DNA from 3 places in the Paenibacillus sp. FSL H7-0756 genome. Region 1 is predicted to be linked to each of the others. Evidence: predicted binding sites of a transcription regulator. Region 1 holds the regulator's gene; each other region holds the start of a gene.
What was found. Region 1 encodes LexA, which represses DNA repair genes until DNA is damaged. Its sites were predicted from a motif close to CGAACATATGTTCG; they were not measured.
Positions count from the first base shown of each region.

Region 2: a site for LexA is predicted at 2,069-2,082, ahead of NST04_RS12635 (ImmA/IrrE family metallo-endopeptidase). Genes of this name have one in related genera too.
Region 3: a site for LexA is predicted at 6,183-6,196, ahead of NST04_RS12675 (YolD-like family protein). Genes of this name have one in related genera too.

Region 1 covers NZ_JBBOVT010000002.1:346,511-354,580, forward strand. The annotation lists gene NST04_RS18245 (hypothetical protein) at 1-139, shown strand, start outside; gene NST04_RS18250 (hypothetical protein) at 233-454, shown strand; gene NST04_RS18255 (hypothetical protein) at 565-783, shown strand; gene NST04_RS18260 (L,D-transpeptidase) at 863-1,201, opposite strand; gene lexA (transcriptional repressor LexA) at 1,390-2,016, opposite strand; gene NST04_RS18270 (LysM peptidoglycan-binding domain-containing protein) at 2,214-2,630, shown strand; gene NST04_RS18275 (DUF896 domain-containing protein) at 2,740-2,949, shown strand; gene NST04_RS18280 (hypothetical protein) at 2,997-3,524, shown strand; gene NST04_RS18285 (HAD family hydrolase) at 3,560-4,345, shown strand; gene NST04_RS18290 (FixH family protein) at 4,791-5,219, shown strand; gene metH (methionine synthase) at 5,389-8,070, shown strand, end outside.
Region 2 covers NZ_JBBOVT010000001.1:2,852,963-2,861,032, reverse strand. The annotation lists gene NST04_RS12660 (glycosyl hydrolase) at 1-532, opposite strand, end outside; gene NST04_RS12655 (NucA/NucB deoxyribonuclease domain-containing protein) at 695-1,135, shown strand; gene NST04_RS12650 (hypothetical protein) at 1,223-1,411, shown strand; gene NST04_RS12645 (hypothetical protein) at 1,459-1,614, opposite strand; gene NST04_RS12640 (YjfB family protein) at 1,783-1,959, shown strand; gene NST04_RS12635 (ImmA/IrrE family metallo-endopeptidase) at 2,121-2,645, shown strand; gene NST04_RS12630 (hypothetical protein) at 2,715-2,879, shown strand; gene NST04_RS12625 (undecaprenyl-diphosphate phosphatase) at 2,917-3,720, opposite strand; gene NST04_RS12620 (DUF6199 family natural product biosynthesis protein) at 3,885-4,139, shown strand; gene NST04_RS12615 (hypothetical protein) at 4,434-4,793, shown strand; gene NST04_RS12610 (hypothetical protein) at 5,229-5,432, opposite strand; gene NST04_RS12605 (hypothetical protein) at 5,901-6,206, opposite strand; tRNA gene NST04_RS12600 (tRNA-Ile) at 6,555-6,628, opposite strand; tRNA gene NST04_RS12595 (tRNA-Met) at 6,678-6,751, opposite strand; gene NST04_RS12590 (hypothetical protein) at 6,837-7,001, opposite strand; gene pyrE (orotate phosphoribosyltransferase) at 7,788-8,070, opposite strand, start outside.
Region 3 covers NZ_JBBOVT010000001.1:2,861,550-2,869,619, reverse strand. The annotation lists gene NST04_RS12720 (DEAD/DEAH box helicase) at 1-108, opposite strand, end outside; gene NST04_RS12715 (ATP-dependent nuclease) at 116-2,113, opposite strand; gene NST04_RS12710 (hypothetical protein) at 2,308-3,024, opposite strand; gene NST04_RS12705 (helix-turn-helix domain-containing protein) at 3,192-3,404, opposite strand; gene NST04_RS12700 (hypothetical protein) at 3,551-3,841, shown strand; tRNA gene NST04_RS12695 (tRNA-Leu) at 3,975-4,060, opposite strand; gene NST04_RS12690 (WGxxGxxG family protein) at 4,243-4,713, opposite strand; gene NST04_RS12685 (M15 family metallopeptidase) at 4,789-5,475, opposite strand; gene NST04_RS12680 (hypothetical protein) at 5,654-5,815, shown strand; gene NST04_RS12675 (YolD-like family protein) at 5,822-6,157, opposite strand; gene NST04_RS12670 (hypothetical protein) at 6,331-6,933, opposite strand; gene NST04_RS12665 (PH domain-containing protein) at 7,135-7,626, shown strand; gene NST04_RS12660 (glycosyl hydrolase) at 7,644-8,070, opposite strand, start outside.

The DNA of each region.
Region 1 (8,070 bases):
TTTGACCAAGAGGGATAACTACATTTTGTTCTCAGTATTCAGTGTACCGGACCTTAAGAATACCAATTTTTTTACCGGGGATGGCGGGGCTACTAAGAAGTATATCGGATTGTTCAAAATCCTTTTTATCAAGCTCTAATTATGGTTTACATATTGTTCCATAACCCGGTATAATTGAATAGATTGTTGGGGTAAATCTATTATCATGGTTGTGGAACAAGGAGGAACGAAGTTGAATACGGCTTATAAAGTACTGTCCAGTGATGCTGATCTATTCGCTGCCGCACTGGCACAGGTACAGGTCTACGTCGTTCAGCTGGTTGATGGCAAACCGCATGTGATTGCTGATTATGCCGGACCTGTACAGAAATGGACACCGGAGTACATAGTGCTGGCCGGAATGACTTATAGACGCGATGAATTTGAATTCCGGGTGCGGTTGAACAAAAAGTAAGCAGATTACCTGTCCGCTGCTTGCAGCTCTAACATTACTGCCGAATCACACAAGCTTTGGAGCGATTCTTGGCATCTCTTATACTATCTAAGTGTAAAAGAGGTGTAAAGATGAGCCAAAGAGAACGTAACCGGATTCGCAGAGCCATTAATGTCCTGCTGACACAGCGGGCTGTCCTGCTGGAGAGACTGGAAGAAATCAATGAGAATCTGCGCAGAGTGCCTAGAGGTTCGCGGGCCAGAAGAGAGCTGCTGGCAGCCAGAGAATCAATCCGCGAGGCCATCCGTTTGAATACGGTGGCTATCCGTCTATTGAGAAGTGTGCTGTAGTCTGTATCCGCTCTAATTTATAGGAGTCACAGGAACCCTTGGGGCGCAATCTGGCGTCTCAAGGGTTTTTGTGACGTTCCTATTCCCGGATGGTGACACGGGTACCTATGGGAACGAGGGCGGCCAGAGTCAGTACATCTGCGTTATACATACGAATACAGCCGTGAGAGACCATGTGGCCGATGGAGGATGGGTCATTGGTTCCGTGGATGCCGTAATGCGGCTTGGACAGTCCCATCCAGAAGGCACCGAACGGGCCGCCCGGATTGGGCTGCTTGTTAATGATGGTGTATTCGCCTACAGGCGAGACGGTTAACATTTTGCCGATGCCGACAGGGAAGCCTCTGGTGACAACGTCATTATCCAGCAGGTACAACATGCGCTGTGACAGATCGACGATAATTCGATAATTGGGCATACAGATCAGCACTCCTTTATATCAGGATATGTGCGGAGCGGTACAGCGGTTCACAGAAAAAGTGGCCAAAAAGCAGAATACAAACATTTGTTCGCGCTCTGCTTTTTGGCCACTTTACGAAATGAAATGAACAGAAAACAGGCTGCTTCGCATGGTGCGGAGCAGCCTGTTCTTAAGCGGGGAGTAGATTAGTGGATATCGCGGAATAATCCGATGACCCGGCCCAAAATCGTAACGCGGTTAAGGCGGAGAGGCTCGTACGCCGGATTCTCCGGCTGCAGCCTGATATGATCCCGTTCCTTGTAGAAGGTCTTGACCGTTGCTTCATCTTCTTCGGTCATCGCTACAACAATATCGCCGTTGTCGGCAGTCTGCTGCTGGCGTACGATGACATAATCCCCATTCATAATTCCGGCATCCACCATACTGTCACCAAGGACAGAAAGCATAAATACCTTGTTATCGCCTACATAATGAGCAGGCAACGGGAAGTAATCTTCAATATTCTCTGTTGCAGTAATAGGAACACCAGCTGTAACCTTACCCACTACCGGGATGCGGGTAACGGTCTGGACGAATTGATGCACATTCTCTGAATCTTCCTGGCCGAGCAATTCAATCGCACGCGGTTTCGTAGGGTCACGGCGGATCAGGCCCTTCTTCTCAAGCCGGTCCAAGTGCCCATGCACAGTAGAACTGGAGGCCAGGCCGACAGCCTCGCCAATCTCGCGGACAGACGGAGGATAACCCTTGCTGCGGACTTCATTACGTATAAATTCCAGGATCGCCAGCTGACGACTAGAAATCTTTGACATCGGTATCAACCCCATATACTATGTTTGGGAAAATTATAACATAGAACTTCCGTTCGTACAAACATAAGTTCTAAAATGAGGAAAAAACGAGAACGGAAATAAAGAGAACAAATGTTCCGAAAAAACTCTTGTTCGAAACACATGTTCGTGTTATATTATTTTCGAAAGCAAGAACATGTGTTTGGAGGATGATGATCATGTTAAAGTATAGTACATACAACAGCATCTACAATAATGACGATATCAAGGTGTCCGCTCCCGGTAATCCAATTGCTCATAGTAATGTAACCAAGGTCAAGGACAAGATTCTTCATAGTCTCGCTGCGCTATCATCACTATTCCGTCAGGTCAGCCTGATGAAGATGGTCCTGGTGCTGATGCTTGTCATTTCTGGATTCACTGTAGTGGGGAATGTTTTTGCCGGTTCGGTCTCTTCACTGAAGCCGGATAAGCGGATCGTAGTCGAACGCGGAGATACCTTATGGAGCATTGCGTTAAGTAACAAGCCTGAGGACATGAGGACAGCCGTATATATAGAAGGAATAATGAAGACGAATCATTTGGAGAACAGCGTCATTAAGGCCGGAGATATTCTGACTTTACCTTTATATTGAAGGATTGTGTCAGACTAATGATCGACTCGGAGAGCTTTCAGGGGGTAGACCTTGACAAGCTCTTTTTCTCATGGCAAAGTTAAAATGAATTTAGAGGGAGGGAAACGTATTGAATATTGACGAATTGGTCGCACGCATCAATGAATTGGCACGCAAAGCTAAGAACGGCGGCCTGAATGAAGAGGAACTGGCTGAACGTGCCAAGCTCCGCGAGATTTACCTGGGGAATATCCGCACTAACTTTCGGGCCCAGCTTGATACTATCGAAATTGTGGACAATCCGGAGCATGAAGAGGGCAATAATGGACTTAAGCATTAGCCTGTTGCCTTTTCATAGATAATACAGGATGACTAGGGGGAACTTACATGGCCCGTTCTTGGGAAAGAATGGTTCAACGCAACACGAAGCAAATTAACCAGCAAAGAAAGAAGCAGGGGAAGGACTCTATTTACACTTCCAGCACTAAGACTGCCGCGAAAAGCATCGATATTTTCAAAGGCCGCAATATTGTATTCCCCGTAGTACTGATGCTGCTTGGCATCATGTTCTGGGTGGTCGGCTCGATTGACGAAGCTAAAGGAAGCGGTATTCTGGCCAACTGGCTGGGTGTAGTGCTGTACTTCCTGCTCGCTGCGCTGCTGTTCTTCCGCCGTCCGTTCCTTAAGGTTGAGCGTGCGCGTATCTCTACTATTAAATACAACCGCGAACGTTTCCTGGCTGCGGCGGATATTGAGAAGATCACTTTATCGCGCAGTGTAGTTACCATTAAGTATAAGGGTAAGCGCAAGCAGTGGATTTTCTCCAAGCTGATTAACCGTTATGACACCGCTGCGATGGGGGAACGTCTGGAGCAGTTCGCCAAGAACAACAATATTGAACTAGTGCACGAATAGGAAGACAGACCAGCATATAGGGAGTGGGAGAACTAATGCCGATTACCGCCGTACTATTTGACCTTGACGATACTCTGCTGTGGGATGACCGCAGCGTGGAAGAAGCCTTCCGCTATGCTTGTGAGGCGGCTGGAGATTCCGTTGATCCGCAGGAGCTGGAAGCTGCTGTACGCAGAGAAGCCCGTGCCCTCTATGAATCCTATGAGACATATCCGTTCACCAAGCTAATCGGTATTAACCCATTTGAAGCGCTATGGGCGAATTTCACTGCCGGTGAACAGCCGGAGTTCCGTCAACTGGAACAGCTTGCCCCTGTCTACCGTAAGGAATCCTGGCGCCGCGGCCTCGCCGCACTCGGGGTAGAGGATGAAGCGCTGGCTGCACAGTTGGCTGACAAGTTCGCCGCTGAGCGCCGCAGCCGTCCTTATATCTATGAAGAGACGCTTCAGGTGCTGAACGAGTTGCGCGGTAAGGTCAAGCTGCTGCTGCTGACGAACGGTTGTCCGGCACTTCAGCAGGAGAAGCTGGACGGTGTGCCGGAGCTTACTCCGTATTTTGACCATGTTGTGATTTCGGGAAGCTTCGGCAAAGGCAAGCCGGACAAGGGAATCTTCGAGCATGCGCTCGGACTGCTGGATATTGCTCCAGAGCAAGGGATCATGGTGGGCGATAAGCTTACGACAGATATTCTTGGCGGATTGTCTGCCGGACTGACCACAGTCTGGATCAACCGGAATGCGAAAGCTTCGGACCCGGAGATTACGCCGGATTACCAGATCAGCCATCTCTCCGAGCTACTGCCGCTGGTAGACTCCCTATAATTGAATTCTATGAAGCCAGTATCCTATTTAGTGGGTATTGGCTTTTTTATGTATCTGCTATATTGTTTGAACTTGAAAATATACTGTAAAGGGAAAAGTGGCGGAGGAGAATTTTGGAACTGTAGGAGCGTTAGCGTCCGCCTTTGTTACCGGATTTCAACCGCTAGCAGCGGTTTAATTCAAGAAATCTGGGAACAACAGCGGCCGGAGGGCCAAACATTCTTTGGAGTCACGGCAATCCCAATACAAACACTTTGAATCAAAGATATGACTATTCTCATGTTCATGAGTGAATCATGCAGCTTTTTTAAGGCAAATTGAATAAAATGTGTATAATAAGGAGAGCAGAGATCTGACTTTCATTGTAATATAGATTTGATATGTTTCATGCTTGATATGTTTCATGAATGAAGAAGAATCTACCTATGAACCGGGAGGACTTCAGATGATGAAGCCAAGAATGCGCAGGGGACTTATATGTATTGTGATGGGGATGACACTAGCCGGATGCTCGGGGAATAAGGAAGATGAGATGCAGATGCAGATGCAGGCAGCGGCCAATTCCTCCATGTCACCGATTAAAGTGGAGCTGAGCTGGACTCCGGAGGAAGTAACCGCAGGGACGGCAGTTAGCTTCAAGGCTGTGGTGACACAGGACGGTGAACCGGTAGATGATGCTAGAGAAGTTATGTTTGAGGTAAATGAGTCCACAGATAAGACCAAGAAGGTTGAAATCAAGGGTGAAAGTGCCGGAGAAGGGGCTTATGTCGGGGAACATACCTTTGAAGAGGCGGGCGAATTCAGCGTCACTTCACATGTGACTGCCCGGACACAGCATTCCATGCCAAGCAAGAATCTTGTGGTAGCGCCGTAATAGGAATGAAATCAATAGAAATACAAATAATGCAGGGTGGAAAGGAAGGCTTTCCGAAATCCCTTTATTCTGCTAAAATTACTCTAATGTTTCACTGGGGGGATGGAAAGTGGCCAAATACACACTTGCTGAGAGCTTGCAGCAGCGCATATTGATACTGGATGGAGCTATGGGTACCATGATTCAACAGGTGCCGCTCACCGGCGAGGATTTCGGCGGGGATGACCTGGATGGTTGTAATGAAATGCTGGTCCTGACCCGGCCGGAGGTTATTCAGGACATTCATGAGAAATACCTGGAGGCCGGTGCGGATCTGATCGAGACGAATACCTTCGGTGCCACCTCAGTGGTGCTTGCTGAATATGATATTCAGGACCGTGCCCGGGAGATTAACCTTGCGGCCGCGAGACTTGCACGTAATGCCGCTGATAAATATGATACACCTCAGCGCCCGCGTTATGTGGTAGGAGCTATGGGTCCGACCACGAAAACGCTCTCTGTCACCGGGGGAGTCACATTCAAGGAGCTTATAGACAGCTATGAAGAACAGGCGGTTGCGCTGATCGACGGTAAGGTGGATGCACTGCTCCTGGAGACATCCCAGGATACCCTGAACGTGAAGGCTGGAAGCATTGGCATCCGTAACGCCTTTGAGAAGAGCGGAATTACGCTGCCGGTGATGATCTCGGGGACCATTGAGCCTATGGGAACCACACTGGCCGGACAGAATATAGAAGCCTTCTATATTTCACTGGAGCATCTGAAGCCGGTATCTATCGGACTGAACTGTGCCACCGGACCGGAGTTCATGCGTGATCACATCCGTTCGCTCTCCGCGATCTCTTCAGCAGCTGTCAGCTGCTACCCGAATGCGGGTCTGCCGGATGAGAACGGGAATTATCATGAATCCCCGGATTCCTTGGCCCGTAAGCTGGGCGGCTTCGCTGAGAAGGGCTGGCTGAATATTGCCGGCGGCTGCTGCGGAACCACGCCGGAGCATATCCGGGCGATGGCTGAGGTCATGGCAGCCTACCCGCCGCGTAAGCTGGACGGCCAGCATCCTCCGGCTTTGTCGGGGATTGAGCCGGTGTATGTGGAGAGTGAGAACCGTCCATATATGGTCGGTGAACGGACCAATGTCCTCGGTTCCCGGAAGTTCAAGCGTCTAATCGTTGAGGGGAAATATGAGGAAGCTTCGGAGATTGCCCGTGCCCAGGTGAAGAGCGGCGCACAGGTCATTGATGTCTGTGTGCAGGACCCGGACCGGGATGAGACGGAAGATATCATGCGGTTCCTGGAGCTGGTGGTGAAGAAGGTCAAGGTGCCGTTAATGATCGATACGACGGACCCGAAGGTCATTGATCTGGCCTTGCAATATTGTCAGGGCAAAGCGATCATTAACTCCATTAACCTTGAAGATGGTGAAGAGAAATTCGAGCATGTTACGCCTTTGATTCATAAATACGGAGCAGCGATTGTTGTAGGCACCATCGACGAGACCGGTCAGGCCATCCTGGCTAAGGACAAGCTGGAGGTTGCCAGACGTTCCTATGATCTGCTGGTCAACAAATACGGTCTGGCTCCCGAGGATCTGATTTTCGATACCCTGGTGTTCCCTGTTGGAACAGGGGATGAGCAGTATATCGGCTCTGCGAAGGAGACGATTGACGGTATCCGTCTGATTAAAGAGGCCATGCCGGCTGTTCACACGATTCTCGGCATCAGCAATGTCTCCTTCGGTCTGCCGGAAGCCGGCCGCGAGGTGCTGAACTCGGTATTCCTGTACGAGTGCACTAAGGCCGGGCTGGATTATGCCATTGTGAACACCGAGAAGGTGGAGCGGTATGCATCGATCCCTGAAGAGGAGCGCAAGCTCGCTGAAGAGCTGATCTATAATACGAACGACGATACCTTGTCTGCGTTCGTAGCAGCTTTTCGCGGCAAAAAGGTAGAGAAGAAGGAGAAGATCTCCAATCTCTCTCTGGAGGAGCGTCTTGCTTCCTATGTGGTTGAAGGCACCAAGGAGGGACTGATCCCGGATCTGGATGAAGCGCTGAAGACCTCGCCGCCGCTGGAGATCATTAATGGACCGCTGATGGCAGGGATGTCTGAGGTCGGACGGCTGTTTAATAACAATGAATTAATCGTGGCAGAGGTACTCCAGAGTGCGGAGGTCATGAAGGCCTCTGTAAGCCATCTGGAGCAGTTCATGCAGAAGGATGAGACTTCGGTTAAGGGGAGAATCATGCTTGCGACCGTCAAGGGTGATGTGCATGATATCGGCAAAAACCTGGTTGAGATTATTCTCTCCAACAACGGTTATGAGATCGTCAATCTGGGGATCAAGGTTCCGCCAGAGAATATTATTGAGGCCTTCCGCAAGGAAAAGGCCGACGCCATCGGCTTGTCGGGACTGCTGGTGAAGTCGGCGCAGCAGATGGTGCTGACTGCGCAGGATCTGCGGTCCGCCGGTATTGATGTGCCGATTATGGTGGGCGGCGCAGCTCTGACCCGCAAATTCACCAAGACCCGAATCCGTCCCGAATATGACGGTCTCGTCTTATACGCGAAGGATGCCATGGATGGTCTGGATATTGCCAACCGGCTGATGAATCCGCTGGAGCGGGTGAAGATTGAGGAGGAGGTCCGCCAGGAGGCTGAGGCTGCTGTAGCTGTCGCTCCGCAAGCGCCGCTTCCCGAGCTGACCCGTGCGGTCCGCTCCAAGATCTCGGCAGATGCCCCAGTGTTCATCCCGCCTGATCTGGAGCGTCATGTCCTGCGTAATTATCCGCTGGGACATGTGATTCCTTATGTGAATATGCAGATGCTGCTCGGCCATCATCTCGGCCTG
Region 2 (8,070 bases), on a different contig from region 1:
TCAGTTTTTTCAGGAAAACAGCTACCTTATCCAGCTCGGCAATCATCGCCGTATACTCGGGTGTTCCCGGTGTGATGTACTTGCTGAAATTAGCTTCGCTGAGGCTCATGGAGACATTCGTCCAGGCTGGTGCCGTACCCGGCAGGTTGGCATGATAGGTCATCGCTACGATGCCCCCGGCCTTGTGCCAGCGGATCGCACTGTCCGTTACGCCCTGACGCTGACTGCTGATGAGCTTCTCCGTCTGGCCGCTAATTGGCCCCATCTCATAGCCGTGCAGTCCGGCATAGGTACCCGCCGTATTCTTCAGCTTGTTGTTGATATCATCCGGACTCTCCAGGTAATCATGCTGGCCGCTGATCATTCCCTGGCCCTGCAGCCAGTACAGCGTCTCCAGCAGCTTCCGTGCGGGCGCCCCCAGCTCCGCGTCAGCGGGAGACATCTGTATTTTGCGAAAAGCCGCTTGCCACTGCACATCACCAATCAGCCGCGAGGCCGAATCCAGCAGGTCCCTGAGGTTGCGCTGTTCCACATTTTCCACCATCCTTTTCCTTGTGTTTGTACATATTATGACGAATTATGGAACTTCAGCACGGCTGCTGCACAGAATTCGGGCTGTCCCAATCGGTTATTCTTACGCTATACTATTCAGGGCACAGGCATTATACCCATACCCACATCCAAGGGAGCAGATATGAAAGCCAAAAAATCCATCATCAGTCTCATCATTATCGCCCTGCTCAGTCTGTCCGCCTACCTGCTGGAAGAAAACGGGCAATGGCTGCCGCAGACACCTTCCGGTCATTCTTCGGAGGTCGTGAAGCTGAAGTTCCCGGCAGACCGCTACCCGGAGACCGCGAGGCACATCCAGAAGGCCATCCGTAAGGGAGAATCAGCCATCTGCACGATCAACCGCAAGGATGCGGAGGAGAACCGCAAGGCGTCGCTGAAGGGAGTTCCCACGAAGAAAGGCTATGACCGGGACGAATGGCCGATGGCCATGTGTGAGGAAGGCGGAGCCGGGGCCCATATTGAGTACATAACCCCCAGTGATAACCGCGGAGCGGGAAGCTGGGTCGGCAATCAGCTGGAGACGTTCGCAGACGGTACGCGCGTAGAGTTTATTTTCAAGTAAGCCGGCATTGTGGGGGATGTTATTCAATTTCACTGCGATAAAGCGTAGAATGAAATGGGATAATATAACTTTGATGGAGAGCCGCATGTGTTCTATATCTGTTATCGGGGCAAACGGCTGTACGGCCCTATGTCCGAAGCTGAAGCCTTACAGGAATGGTTCGCGCTTGCAGGAACAATTAAGGAGCTCTATATCATTGAAACGGATGCAGCTACAGGCAGAATCAAACGCCAGATCGGGCCAACAGTCCGTAAAAATAACAGGAAAAAGAAATAGCCCTATCCGGCACAGGCCGGACAGGGCTACACTGGCTATAGGCTGTTCTAGAACAAGCAGGCTTTTGTGATGATAACCAGCAGGATGAACAGAACCAGAATTGCACCTGTCGAAGTCCAAGGGCTTACTACCGGAACGATTGGAGGTCCCTGATTCACTCCACCTACGTTATTTCCACAACCGCAACCATACTCTGCTCCCATGATTAATTCCTCCTCTTGAATATTGAATACAGCACAGAATATGTGGAATTCCGCTCCCTTGCATGGGCCAATTGGCAAAGAAATACCATTCACCTAACGGACAGGCGTCCAGTGGTCGATATAGAGTATGAAGCAATAGCTTCACAACATATGGAGGAGGAATGCCGGATGGATATTGCTGCATTATCCGTAGTGATGAGCCAGTCATCCTTACAGCAGGCCGCAGGGCTGCAGGTGATGAGCCTTGCCAAGGAGCAGGCGCAGAGCGGTGCCCAGGATATGATTCAGATGCTGAGTCAGGCCACGCACCCCACCTTGGGAAAAACACTTGATATTCGGGCGTAATTCCTTTATGCTTACATACACAGGAACACCAGTTCCATATTTCAGCCGGTGAAGAGTGCGCGCTGAACTGCTGCTTAGCCCTTACGGGCTTTTCTTTTGGCCAATAATACGAACATACGATCTTATATATGGGGTGATTGATTATGCAAGGCTATTATCAGATGACCGCATTGGAGAAATGGACAGAGGATCTATACCAGCGTATTGGTGTCCGCAAGCCGTCCGACATCTCCATTGATTACATAGCGAAGCGGCTTAATATCTGGGTGCACTATCTGGATGTCCGCAGTAAGGCGATTGAGGCTACAGCCGGAATGTACAGCATGTTCATCGACAACCGGCTCCCTCCCGAGCTGCAGCGGCTGGAATTCCTCCATGAGCTGTGTCATCTGCTGCGGCATGCCGGTAAGTCTACACTTATGCCCGGAGAGTTCACTCAGGCGCAGAGAGATGAATCCGACCGGTTCATCCTGTATGCCTCCATGCCCTATACCATGATCTCCGAGAAGACGCTGCCCGAACTTCGTGAGGATGCCGTTGCCGAGCTGGCTGTAGCATTCCAGGTGCCAATCCCCCTCGCGCTCCAGCGGATCGACCAGATCCAGAGACGGATTTTCCAGGGTCAATTAATGGCTGTTATGGAACGTAACGAAGACAGAAATATCATCCACAGACATATTCGCTAAGCGCTGCGGGGATAATACAGACTATAAATCAGAACACGAGATTCTACTGTAAAGGGGATCAAGATCAACGTGGAAGCCTTGAAAGTCATTCAATTATTGCTGACTCACCCTGAATACAGCGTGGATGCCGTTCATCCTGAAATTCCGGATTTTGTGGGTATCGAGACGATTGAAGTGGACCACGAGACCCAGACCTTCTCCATCCTGCTGCAGGAGCCTAAGGAATACGGCTGAGTGCTGAGCCTCCTGAGCGGATCACACCAGAGGCCCATTACAGGATGACAATTACATAGAACAGTCCTGCTAGCACGAAGCGGTACAGCGCGAACCACTCCAGGCGGAGCCGCTTGATCAGCTTGATGAACGTGACCACTGCAATCATGGCTACGAGGAAGGACGTCACGAACCCGATCAGCATCAGGGTCAGTGAATCTGAATTCAGCAGATCCCGGCTGTCATAGAGGTCCAGAAGGCTGGCTCCGAACATTACCGGTACTGAGATCAGGAAGGTGAAGTCCGCAGCGGCTTTCTGGCTGGTTCCCAGCAGGAGGCCCCCTGAGATCGTCGAGCCGGATCTGGAGAACCCGGGCCATAGCGCTAAGCACTGGAACAGCCCGATGCCAAAGGCTTGCGTATAGTTAAGACCGTCCACCGTCTCTGACGTAACGGTTCTCCTGCTGCGTGCAGCGAAGATCATCAACAGGCCACCGGCAATCAGACCAATCAGGACCGGCTTAGGGCCGAATAACTGGCTCTTGATCGTATCTTTGAAGAGCAGATACACCACCAGTGCCGGAACCATAGCCAGGATCATGTGGATGGCATTCAGTCCCTTGCTCTTGGAGAAATCCAACTTCAGCATATTCATCCCGATGTTCACATACTTTTTCCAATACAGCAGCAATACGGCCATTACCGCACCCAGCTGGATTACGATTTTGAAGGTAACCGCAGCCTCCCCCTCGAACTTCAGCAGATCCCCTGCCAGGATAAGGTGCCCGGTAGACGAGACCGGCAAGAATTCAGTCAACCCCTCAATAATCCCTAATAGTATTGCTTTGATAGCTTCAGTCACTGGTGAATAGCCCCTTTCGGAAGTAAATCAATATATTTCCAGTATAAGAGGCGCAGATAGAATTCCCCATCGAATGAGCTAACAATATGGGGGTTGATGTGACATAAGTGTCACGTGGGGCTGGAAGAATTCTGCGTTGTTAATTTGAAGCTGCATCCAGAAATATGCAACTTCATGCAATGGGCTTTCGTAAATGGAGAAAGGAGCTGGTAAAAATGGTTGTTATTTTCGCTGTTCTCTTCGTATTGATTGCAGTATTGAATATCTTCTTCCCGGCCATGGGCTGGCATATGCGTTACGGCTGGATGGTCAAAGGCGACTCCGGGCCCAGCGAGGCTTATCTTATGATGAGCAGAATCACCAGCGTGATCGTTCTTATTCTCTTTTTCTTGTTCTTTTTGCCTTCTATGTTTGGTTAATTCCCTAATAAGCATTAAAAATCAAATATTGAAATTTAGTCGAACACGCGGGCCACAAAATGGCCCGTTTTTCATTAGTAAAAACTTATATATAATTGCATTTTAATAATAATCCTTACAAAGTCCTAGGACATATTATTCAAATCCAATTAAAAATCAACAAACGACATTAACCTCCAATATATGACAAAAAATATCATTAAAAACCATACTTATTACTTATATACATATAAATCCATTTAATCTATTATTACTTATGTAACACACAAAATACTCATTTTGGAGGTTTGAAGTATGAAAAAGAAACTTTTGGTTGGCCTTTTAACCGTTACAGCTTGTTTCGCTTTAGGCTCCACCTCTTTTGCAGCAACTGCATCCATCCAGACTCCTGATCTTCCCGCAGTATCTACTCTAAACAAGGTTACTCCACAAGATGTGAGTGCCAAGGCTAGTTTTGAACAAATTATTGTTCACATGAATTCAGGATATTGGAAGTATCTCCCCGGATCACTTGAACTAATTTTTAATGATGGGGCTATTGTATTGTATGAAGATGGATGGGTTCAAGCTGTTCAATATGGAGCCTCAACTATATTTTCATATGATGAATTCGGAAACATAACTGCATATACTATTTTAGTAGATAGAAATTAAAACTAGCTCTTCTTTAAGGCAGAACGTACATAAGAAAAGGAGCCGCCGACGCTTCCCTATCGGCAACCCCTTTTCTTATTTTCTTTTAAAATCCTTATTCCAGTTTAAAGTTAATTTCTGAAGGCTAACGGGTCTGTGCCAACTTCTACCATTGGTCTCCCATTCCTTGACCGCTTGCAAATAAGGTTTGTAAAATCTCCAATCGCTTATATCCCACGAACAATAAATTTTTCGATAGAATTTACCATAAGGAATACCTCGGGAGTATCTTCGCACAGCCTTGCTTGCCTGTCATTTCGTCCAGGGATTTGCCTGATCTTTACTTACGGGTGTTTTCTTAACGCTTCTAGTCAACTCAGCTCTAACCTCCTTCAGGGAAGCTAGAGACCGTCCAGTAACTTCATTGTTTCACCCCTTGATCAAGTCATACACAGATTATATTTCATCTTCTTTAATTTTCACAAGGTAAGGTTTACGCAGCAAATTATATTTGTAAGCCATAAAATACGACTCCTTTTCCTTCAAAAAAAGCTTTTCTATTCTTCCAACCGCAGCAGTACCTCCGCTTACGAAAAAATAATAAAAAATACATATGATCAGAATAATCACTGTTAAATTAACGATTTTTCTCTGGTTCATAATTCCTCCTTAATTGGGATAATGGAAACCTAAAGATCAGCTTGAAAGCGAAACATGCTGATTCTATATTGTATAATTATAAAATAATGTATATGAAAGGTGAAATAATGAAGAACAGTACTAAATGGTTTGTTTACATATGTTGGTTCGGGGCTCTTGCTATTAATATTCGGTTGTTAATACGATCAATTTCAAACAATGAGCCTGCATTCTCTAATGTAGTAGGTGTAATTTTATTGGTAATTGCTATTATTAGCATACATTTCAGTGAGAAAGCTAAAGAACAAGAGAATGGAAGTAACAAGCTTTAAAAAAATTTTAAGAAGTTCATGAACATAGTTATTGAGCATTTGCAAAAGCTATAAAATAAACCCGCCTGGCTTAATGCCAGACGAGTTTATTGTTTGAAAGTGTTTGAGAACATATATAATAGGCCCTCTAAAAACACAAAAAATCATCCTAAGGCGCTTAATTAAATTTTTCAACTAACAATTTCTTAATTCCATCAAGTAAGGGTAATTTCTCACCTGAACCATTGAAACTAGGCAATGAATCCCGGATATCATCAATTTCCTCTTCGCTAATATCAACACAGCGGCCTTGAATCAATATCCTCCAAACCAAAGGATATTCATTTATAAGTTCTACATTAGGTTTTAGTCCTTGTCGATCTCTTAGTTCAACCATAAGTGAGTTCAAAGCAGTAGTTATATTTACTCTTTTCTCAACATGAACATCAAATGCTTTTTTTATTTTCTCCCCCCAATCATCCATTACACTCACCTCCCTTCGACATCACATTTCGACATCTAGAAGTATCTTCCTTCCGACCCTTCCTTCTGGAACAAAACCGTGCAATTCTTAACGCCTCTATAAACAGTCTTTGCACTACTCAATGTCTATATGTGCATCAGTCGTTCTTACGACTCTCAGATTAATAGTTTCAGGAGGGTACCATATCGTGCTTAATAATTTGAGTAATAATTAACCAAATAGATGATTCGAAGCCAAACAGTTCTATTATATGGATAAATGTACTTCGTTTGCAAATCTGTTAGCAAGGTTGGGAAACTACCCTGAACAAAGTAAAACCCCCTTGCTAGGCAAGGGGGTTAAGTGAAGTGGGCCCTACAGGACTCGAACCTGTGACCAATCGGTTATGAGCCGACCGCTCTAACCAACTGAGCTAAGGGCCCGGACTAGGATATCCGTATTATACGAGTGCTGTCCGGTGTAATAAGGTAATTGCGGGGGCAGGATTTGAACCTGCGGCCTTCGGGTTATGAGCCCGACGAGCTACCGGGCTGCTCCACCCCGCGTCAGTTAATAATTATTTAAACAGCGACAATAGATAATATACAATATAGCCATGCATTAAGTCAAGGATGATTTTGGATTTTCTGTCTAAGGCAGAAAACGCACACCATAACGGCCCTTGCGCGAACGGTATATTTCCACAAAACTCGGATCATGATAGCCATAGATCCAGCCGTCCTGCTCCAGTCTTTTGGCAAGGCAGCCCGCTTGAAATCTGGTCCTGAACAACTTGGCAAAATAGATCCAATTCATGATACCCTCTTCTCCTTCATCGCAATAATATATGTCCCGGTGCTATTTATCATGCCCAGTTTTGCAAGAAAATTAGAGGATAGCTTGGCGGAGAAGATGGCAATTTCTGCCCGTATGCTTAGGTTACTGGTTGAAGAATAACGCAGGCATGGAGCAGATTACAGGGGATATGGAGTATAACAAATGAGTTGAAAACAAGGTGGTGGGCAATGGAACGAATGTGATGAGAGTAGCGGTCACATTCTTCACTGGAGCAAGACATGATGAGATTGGTTAGTAACGCATGGATATTGGAGTATGCAGCTAATTAGGGGCTGTGGAGATAACAAGCAGTTGAGATGATTACAGTTGGATTTTGTACACTTGCTTGGGCGGAAATCGCCTCTTCAAAAGAAATAAGTGGATTTAGGTCATCTAGTTCACGCCGTATCTGCGTTATTGTCCATTTCGGGTCTCAACAAGTGTATTTTTTCCAACTAGAGCATCCAGAAGTGTGCTGAGCCATTGAATAGATGCTGTTTTTCCACTTCTTTTCCTGACTGTCCAAAAACTAATTATTAGCACAAAATAACCCCACAAAGTGCGACTTTAGCTTCGATGATGACTCAGGTACTTTGCGGGGACCCCAAAACATATTAATTCTAAAAAGCCCAGCCCCCCCGGTAAAGGAGGACAAGGCTTCTTCTACGCATTTTCTAAGCTTTACGTTTACGCTCTACGTTTACGCTTTACGTATTCTCAACATTCTCCACGCACCATCTTCCATCCTCAGGGTCCTCTACAGCCCTACACGCCGAAGGCGGCAGGGTCCTGGCGCCAGGATTGCAGCAGCGCTACATCGCTCTCTGCGATCTTGCCTTGGGCCAGCGCCACATTAATCAGCGTGCTGTAGTTGGACAAGCTCTGGAGCGGAAGCTCAGCAGCGGCGAAGGCCTCTACGGCGCGGTCCAGCTCGTAGCTGAAGATGGCCAGCACGGCCAGCGGGAGGCCGCCTGCTTCCTGTACGGCCTGTGCGGCCTTGATGGAACTGCCGCCGGTGGAGATCAGGTCCTCGATCACGACGACCTTC
Region 3 (8,070 bases), on a different contig from region 1:
TTGTAACTGTTGTTCCGTCTTTTCTCTTACCTTATTTTGAATTATTGATGTAAAACTGTCTGTTTCCTTATTATTTTTGCACAAAATACTTATAATTTCTTGCTCCATTTCTAGCCTATTCATCAATTTCAGTACCCCCGATTGCCCAATTAATAGCTTTTTTTATATACCCAGGAATTCTAATGAGGCTACTAATTTCGGAATAAACTTCAATAAGATTTGACGTGGAGCCATCAGTCTTGTCCATACAACTTCTTATTTGCTCTTCTAAAGAATCAGCTAGTTTCTGTGCAAAAACTCCTTTGCCAACCTCATCAGCATCAATATGCGTAAAAATAAATTCAGCATCATTTCTTAATAACTCTTCGTCATCAGAATACTGGTTATTCCTTGCAATAATAGTTTTGCAATATGCTTTAACAGATCCATCTTTTGACCATACATCGTGGAGAACATTAGCCAATTGACGCGTGTTTTTTTCAATTGCTAAGTCATACTCAAATGTTTTTAAAGGAGAGTGGTATAATCGGCCCCACTTACCCATATTAATTTCATCTACTAATTGTAAAGCGATATTTGCTCCTATAGGTGAGTCACTTGGAAGGGGATAAACATCCTCTGCCATAGTTACCGGATCACCATTTTTATCACTCTTCATTACTCCATTTTTATCATATACAATTACCTTAATCTTTGGCGGATCATTATCAGTGATTCCAGCACAATATATTGGTATATGCGATTGGCTTGTAGCTTCTTTGAAATTTGAAAAAAGTCTCATAAAATGCTTAAAGTTAATACCATTAATATTCACTACTGATACTCCAGCCTCTTCCAAGGAATTAGGTAACATATTATTGATACCACCATCTAGAGCTTTTTTATTATGCTCTGCTAATACTATTTTAGCGAACGTAGGTAGAAGCATCGCTTCACTTATTCCCTCTACAAGAATGACTCCCTTGGAAAATAGTAAAGCCGATTTCGTCACGTCTAGCCATCTATTAATATAACTTTTACTTTCTCCTAGATTTATCTCCTTTAATGCAGTTGCTATGATTCTATTCTCTTTATAAGCAACATGAATCAAATTGTCAGTATCAACGGAAGAAGCTAGGACCGGAGAATGTGTTGTAATTACAACTTGTAAATTTTCAATTTTTCGAGTAAGCTCTTCCAAATATTTAATGAATTTAACTTGAAGTTGTGGATGAAGATGCGCTTCAGGCTCCTCTATAAGTAATACTGTCATCATATTATTGTCTTTTAGTAGCTCAAGTTCCGCAAAAACAGTGGCTATGTATAACAAGTTATTATATCCCAAACTGTTGATTGAAATATCCCTAAATTTTTCGGGATTGTTTTCCTTGATTCCCGGAAAGAAAACCATTTTTATGCTCTCTACAATTTTATTAAAGGTTGTTTCAGCAAACTGCAAGTTAATGCTCTGTCCAAGTCTTTGACCTAATGATTCTTCTAATTTGGTATTAATGTTCTTCTTAGCCATTTCAATCTCATTATAATTCTTATCGGCATTACTTGTTATTTGCTCATTAAAACCTTTGACACTCCTTACAAGTTCATCTTTATTATCACCATATTGTTTTTTTAATAATTGTGCCAACCTTGATCTTTTTCCATTAACTAGCTTTTCCTCAGCATCTCGAAGTGGAGGTAAGTATATGCAGTCAATACAATCAAATGTCTCCTCTTCAAAAATGCTTGATTTTGAAGCGCCACCCCATATTTCTTTTTTATAGTATCCTTTTCTGTTCGGATTGGCGCTAACTTCAAAATGTAGTTGTGCGTTAAAATCAGCATCACACCATGATAGAAAAGTAACTTGTTCGTCCGAATTGAGGGATTCGATTTTTAGGTCAATTCTAATTTCTGAAGCTGAGAAGTCTTTTTCTAATGAAACATAAAAATCATCCTCATCAATATTCAAATATGAGAACTCATTTTCTCGTAAGATGAGCCGTAGAGCATTTATGATTGTGGTCTTTCCTGAGCCGTTTTCACCAACTAGAATATTGAGCCCTTTTTGTAATTTAATAACCGACTTACTCTTTGAATTTTTATAACCTGTAACATCTAAGTTAGATATGTACATATATTAATATCTCCTTTCTATTGATACAAAAATCTCATTCCAAATACGCCTAAATTTATAATTCGACAAGAATTCTCAAACCCCCTCCATAAAACCCTAAAATTAGCATATAATTCATTATTTAAAATTTTAATTTGATAATAACTATGATTCTTAATACAACAAAAGGCTTACTAGCCTATTACTTTGACTTACTATTCCTTTACCTTCCAACCTTCAAAAAGCTTCGGTGAAGCCAACCTTGTTCCAAATTCATCTATGAAATAAACAAACACTCTATCATCACCTGTTATTACGTACTTGTAATCTAATACTACTTGCGAAATTAAATTTCCGTATGATTCAACAAACCGTTCTTTCTGAAAATCTTGAGAGTTATACCATGAATCTGAAACCGTAACGTCAATCTGACTCCAACTGTTATCACGTGGTTTTATTTTCAGAATTGCGCCGTCCGCCTGCTTGTATATTTCTTTCAGCTTAGCTGCCATTTTTTCAGCGTTTTGTTTCAAACGGTCAAATGTATATACGACTTTATTATTATTATCTACCACTTTATAGACTATGTAGTTTGTACGCCCTTCGTTATAGGTTAGGCTCGCTACAGCGCCTGAAATGGTTCGAGCTGTTTCTTTAGTAACTTGCTTTTGGGCCTGGTTAAGGATGATTTTAATTGTCCTATCTTCATCCGATATTAAATAGTAGTTAATCAGAGGATACCAAGACGTTTCGCTGAAATTGTATTCCATTTCATTTTGTAGTGTACTTGGAGTGAACAACGGAATGCCTTCACTAGTGTTCTTCACTTCTGTTTCAGGTGACTTCATGCCGTTGGTACCAAAATAAATGCCCAGGAGTATTACCGCTAGCACACCAAATAGCGAAACCCCTTTTCCACTATTACTTTTCATGTTCACTCTCCTAAACCATCATTTAAACAGTGTAAGTATTATTTAAAATATTCTTTCCAATTATTATATTTCCTGCATATGGAATTAGGCTCAATCATTTTGACTTACAAAAAAGCAAACAAAAAAAGAGCACCCCAAGGCACCCTTTTACTCCCTCAATTAACTCCCTACTCCCCCGGCACATACTCAACCAACTCCGACAGCTTACACTGGAACGTATCGCATAACCTGACCAGCGTCTCCAGCTTAACAGTCTCCAAGTCGGTCTCCCGATACAGTTTGTTAATCGAATTCCGGCTCAGGCCTGATTTCTCCATCAGCCCGGTGATGTCGTCGATCCGGTGTTTGGCCATTAGGATTCTTAAGTTGCTTCTCAACATGAGGCTTAACTCCCCTCCAGTTAGTATGTATGTATTAGAGATGCTCCACCTTCCATTATCCTTATAGAGTGAAATTTTAACTTTACAATATCACCCGCGGGGTTATATAATAACCTTATAAGGTTAACGACAGGGAGGTCTCTGGTGTGTATAAATCTTTAGAAGCTTTAACCGATCCCTTAATTCGTATCCGGCTGGAAGGGATGTACCGGGAACTGCTGGTTACGGATGCTGCGTATAACATGCTGCTGCAAGAGAGTGTTCATTACTTCCACCAGCTTAGGAACGCCCTACCCGAGGACCAGCAGGATGCTGCTTTCCAGTATGAAGATACACAACTCTCCATTCAAGCCATTACAGAACGCTCCATCTACCTGCAAGGCTTCAAGGATGCGCTCTATCTCTCCAATGAGCTGCGGAGTTCCTCTACTGCTTAATTCTATCTTAAGCGTACATTTCCCTGTTTCTGTGCTGTATGCTTTACACTGCTTCTATCCTGCAAGCAGTTTCTAACCTATAAGTATAGAAAAGGCGCATTCAGTTGAATGCGCCTTTCTCTATTAATATTAGTGCCGAGGACGGGGGTCGAACCCGTACGGTGGTCACCCACCGCAGGATTTTAAGTCCTGTGCGTCTGCCTGTTCCGCCACCCCGGCATGTTGTGTGCGCGTTATACGCGACAAGAAATATAATATCATGTATCCGGGGGATACGCAATTCCTTTTTCCAAATTTTCTTCTGCATAAGCAGCAAATAGCCCGCTCAGCCGAGACTGACACGGGCTTTACTGCTTGGCGCTGCTGTTCCTTACTCGCAGAACTGCGGTGCCCTGCTCCGGCTAGTGGCGGTCGCGCTCGCCGGTTCTGCTGCGCATGCCTGCAAGGCCGAGGAGGCCGACCAGACCGAGCCAGCCCCAGTTGGAGCGGTTGCCGTTGTTGGTGGCTGTGGTGGTGGTGCTCTGTGCCCGGTAGCGGCCCGTTGTATTGTCGTTGGACAGCGGGGAGACGGAGCTGTTGTCGCCGGTACGGATTTTGTCCTTCATGATGGATTCGGTCTTATGCATGGAATCTCTGGTCTCGTTCATCATGGTATTGCCCCGGCTGTCCATCATCCGGTCATCCATATTGCGCATGTTCATGTTGCCCATCCGGCCGTCTGTTGTTGTGCTGTTCATGCCCGGAGCGGAGGTGCTCATAACGCCTGGAGTGGTTGTCATCATACCGCCAGGTGCTGCGGAGATGTCACTTGCTCCGAGCAGACTCATGGACAGGACCGTACCGCAGGCAAGACTTGTGATCAGCTTGTTCAAAATGTTGTGCCCCCTTCATGGATGTGGTTAATCGCTGATAATTTCCCCATCCGGGACAGCATCTATGCAGAGAAGTTATTCCTTCACAATGTTCACGGTCTTGCTGGACGCATTATACGTGACCTTGGCTCCAAGTGCTTCCGCAATCGCTCGTACAGGCGCATAGGTTACCGCCTCGTCCATGACGCCGGTCGTCAGCTTCTTACCGTTGAGCGTAATATTTACCGGGATATCCTTGTTCACCTCTGGCTCACCTCCGGTTATACGGCTTAGTGCGGCTGCACTCTGCTGGGCAGTAGGCCGTCTGCCTGCCTTCAGGTCCTGAATGCTAAGGCCGAAGCTCATCTGCAGATGAGCGTAATCCTTGAAGGAGGTCCAGTCCCCGCCCCATTCGAATCCCAGCTTCTTCCCCTCCTGCGCCACCTCTTGCCAGTCTGCCACCTTATCGCCATCCCCGTCACGATTCATATCCCAGGACACATTCCTGCCATCCGGCAGGAGCAGCGCAAAGTCTATTGCCAGTCCGTAATTATGGTAGCTGTCGCCTCCCCGGGCATTGGTTACTATGTCGCCCTTCTTGGTTCTCCCTTGAGCATATAGCTCATTCTGCTGCGCTATCGTGCGCATGCCCTGCGTAATGAGGATTGGCACCCCCCGGTTATAACTGCGTCTTATCAGCTCGTTCGCCCCGGCCAGTACGGCCGGATGCAGCTTCGTAAGCCTTGCGGCCGACTTCTGCTTGACCTGCTCCAAAGTAAGCATCTACTCACCCCCTGGTATAATAAATGCCCGCTTAGGCCAGGTTGCTTGCACCAATGACCGTTTTTTTCACAAAATAAGCTGTGCAGCGTCCTATCTCTCCGGATGAACTGTGCATCTACAGGCCAGAATAAGAAGATAGACCGTAAGTCAGGTCATTCAAACGAAAAGGGGGATGAACATGGAGATACACAGCGACAGCTACAGAATTGCCCCGCTTAGCGATCAGGAGGATGTGGTCGAAGTGATCCGCCAGGCGGAATCGGAGATTGCCCGGATGACCGGAAATCCGGAGGTCACGCTGATTGCCTATGAGAAGACGGACGGACACCGCAGCAAGTAAAATCTGTCAGACAATATAAGCCTCCACAATGTCATCTACCAGCAGCCACTTCCATTCCTCCGCCCACTGCAGCTTGAATTCACGCGAGTGGGTGTGGATGGAGGTCACGAATCCGCTCAGCTTCACCTGCTCCAGAGGACCATACAGCACCAGCGTTACCCGTACATGACTACGCAGCGATAAGGCCAGCGTATGCTCAATCTCCTCCAGCTTCTCCTCATCCAGCACCGGCCTCAGGCTATGCCAGGTCTCCCGCTGCTCTCTCCCTATTCGCCCGATCTGCTCCGGAAGCACCCTCCCGCTGTACTCACGTTGACGGTTTCCTTCAAGCTTCTTGCTCATTCGCCGTTCCTCCTCTTCTTCGCACAGAACATATGTTTGTATTATATCTGCGCTTCAGCAGGTTAGGCAAGCAGAAATATTTAGGTATACCCCCATAGCAAAAAGACGCCCACAGTCATGCTGTACAGCGTCTTCCTTTGAACCCCTTTGTGCATAACAAGTCTTGTCTCTGCTTATTTCACTGACGAAGTCCCTGCGCTTCCGGTACCCGGTTCCTGCTTGGCATCTGTGCCTGCATCTGACACAGTTCCTGGTACGGGTTGCTCCGTCTCAATTAGTCCGGCGGCTTCTCTGGCTTCATTCAGCTTGGAGATGCCATAGAGCATGGCTACGTCCGCCTGCTGATTCATCTCATTGAATTCCTCGGCGGTCACATCGGGCGATACTGCGCTCTTGGAAGCCTTCTCCTTAATCTGATAGGCACTCTTGAAAGCAATCACCGAATCTCTAAGCAGCTTCTCGATCGTATCCGGCAAGCCGCCCGCAATCTTGATATCGTTCACATGATCTGCAAGCTCGGAGGCGGTATCCTGGAAGCTGTCTACAGCCTTCTGGAATTCTTTGTCTGTCGCTTGTCCGGTGGAATAAGAGGTGAATGTGGTGTTGAAGTTCTCTAGCGAGGATTTGCCCATTTCGTCGAATTTCGACATTTCATTGTAAAAGTTCTGTACCGTCTCCTGCACCGCTTCCGGGGAAGCCGGTTCGGTGCTGTTATTGCCGCAGGCACTGAGGATCATGACGGCCATTAGCAGTCCTGTAAGTAAAGCTTGTCTCATAGTTAATATCCCTCCACTTAACAGAATAATATCGTTTTTTGTTAAGTGCAAATGAAATTAATGTAAAAGTCGGCGTAATGAAACATATGTCAGAAGTTAAGCGTATTCATAGGGAGAAATGGCGATCAATAACCATTTGATGACTGGCAATTCCTGTTATACTATAATGAATTTATCCGTTCAAGGAGAGGAAGATCTATCATGGCTTATTGCACAACATGTGGTGCGGAATACAAGCAAGGCGCCAAATTCTGCGGGGAATGCGGGGCAAGCACAGAAGAGGCCGGTTCTCCGGCAACAGCACGCCGTCCGGCGTCTGGCCATAGCTCCGGTCCCGAACAAGAATTATGGCAGGGCAAGCCTGCCGGCATCTCCGACCGTCTCAAGGGGCTGATCGGGCTGAATACCACCAAATATACGATTACGTCCCAGCGGATTATGGTGAAGAGCGGGCTGATCGGCAAGGATGTCGAAGAAATCGAGCTGCTGCGGGTCAATGATTTCTCCGTCACCCAGTCGGTTATGCAGCGTATGCTGGGCATCGGGACGCTGATCATTTTATCGGATGATGCTTCATCTCCACAGCTCCCCTTCTATAGAATCCGTAAGGTTCAGTCTGTTAAGGATATCCTGCGCCAAGCCGTCCGTGATGAGAAAATCGCCAACAACATCAGCTACCGCGAGCATATCTGACGCTTCGTTACACTCTGTTATGGAAGGTAGAGGGCTCCTGCCGGAATTACGCCTTTGGCCTGGCTGGGGCTCTCCCACATCAGTACCGCCCGCGCATCCCCCTGGTTCTCATAGTACTCCACCTTCAGCTCATGCAGCTTCCCCGCAATCAGACTCACAGTGCCTTGCCGCTCCTGCCCGCTCTGCTTGATCCAGCTGTCAATAATCAGCTTCCCGTCGATCCATATCCGGATTCCGTCATCTGAATACGAATAGATCGTGTAGGTCTCACTATAGGCAGCGCTTATCCGGCCGCTCCAGCGTACCGAGAACAGATCTGCGTGAACAGCCGGATCGGGCGCTGCCTGTCTCCAGGCGAAGTTAATATTGGCATCTGTCCGGGTGAGGGCAGGCGTGCCGGTAAGCGTAATATTGTTGTAATACTGCCCATAGAGGCCCGGTTTG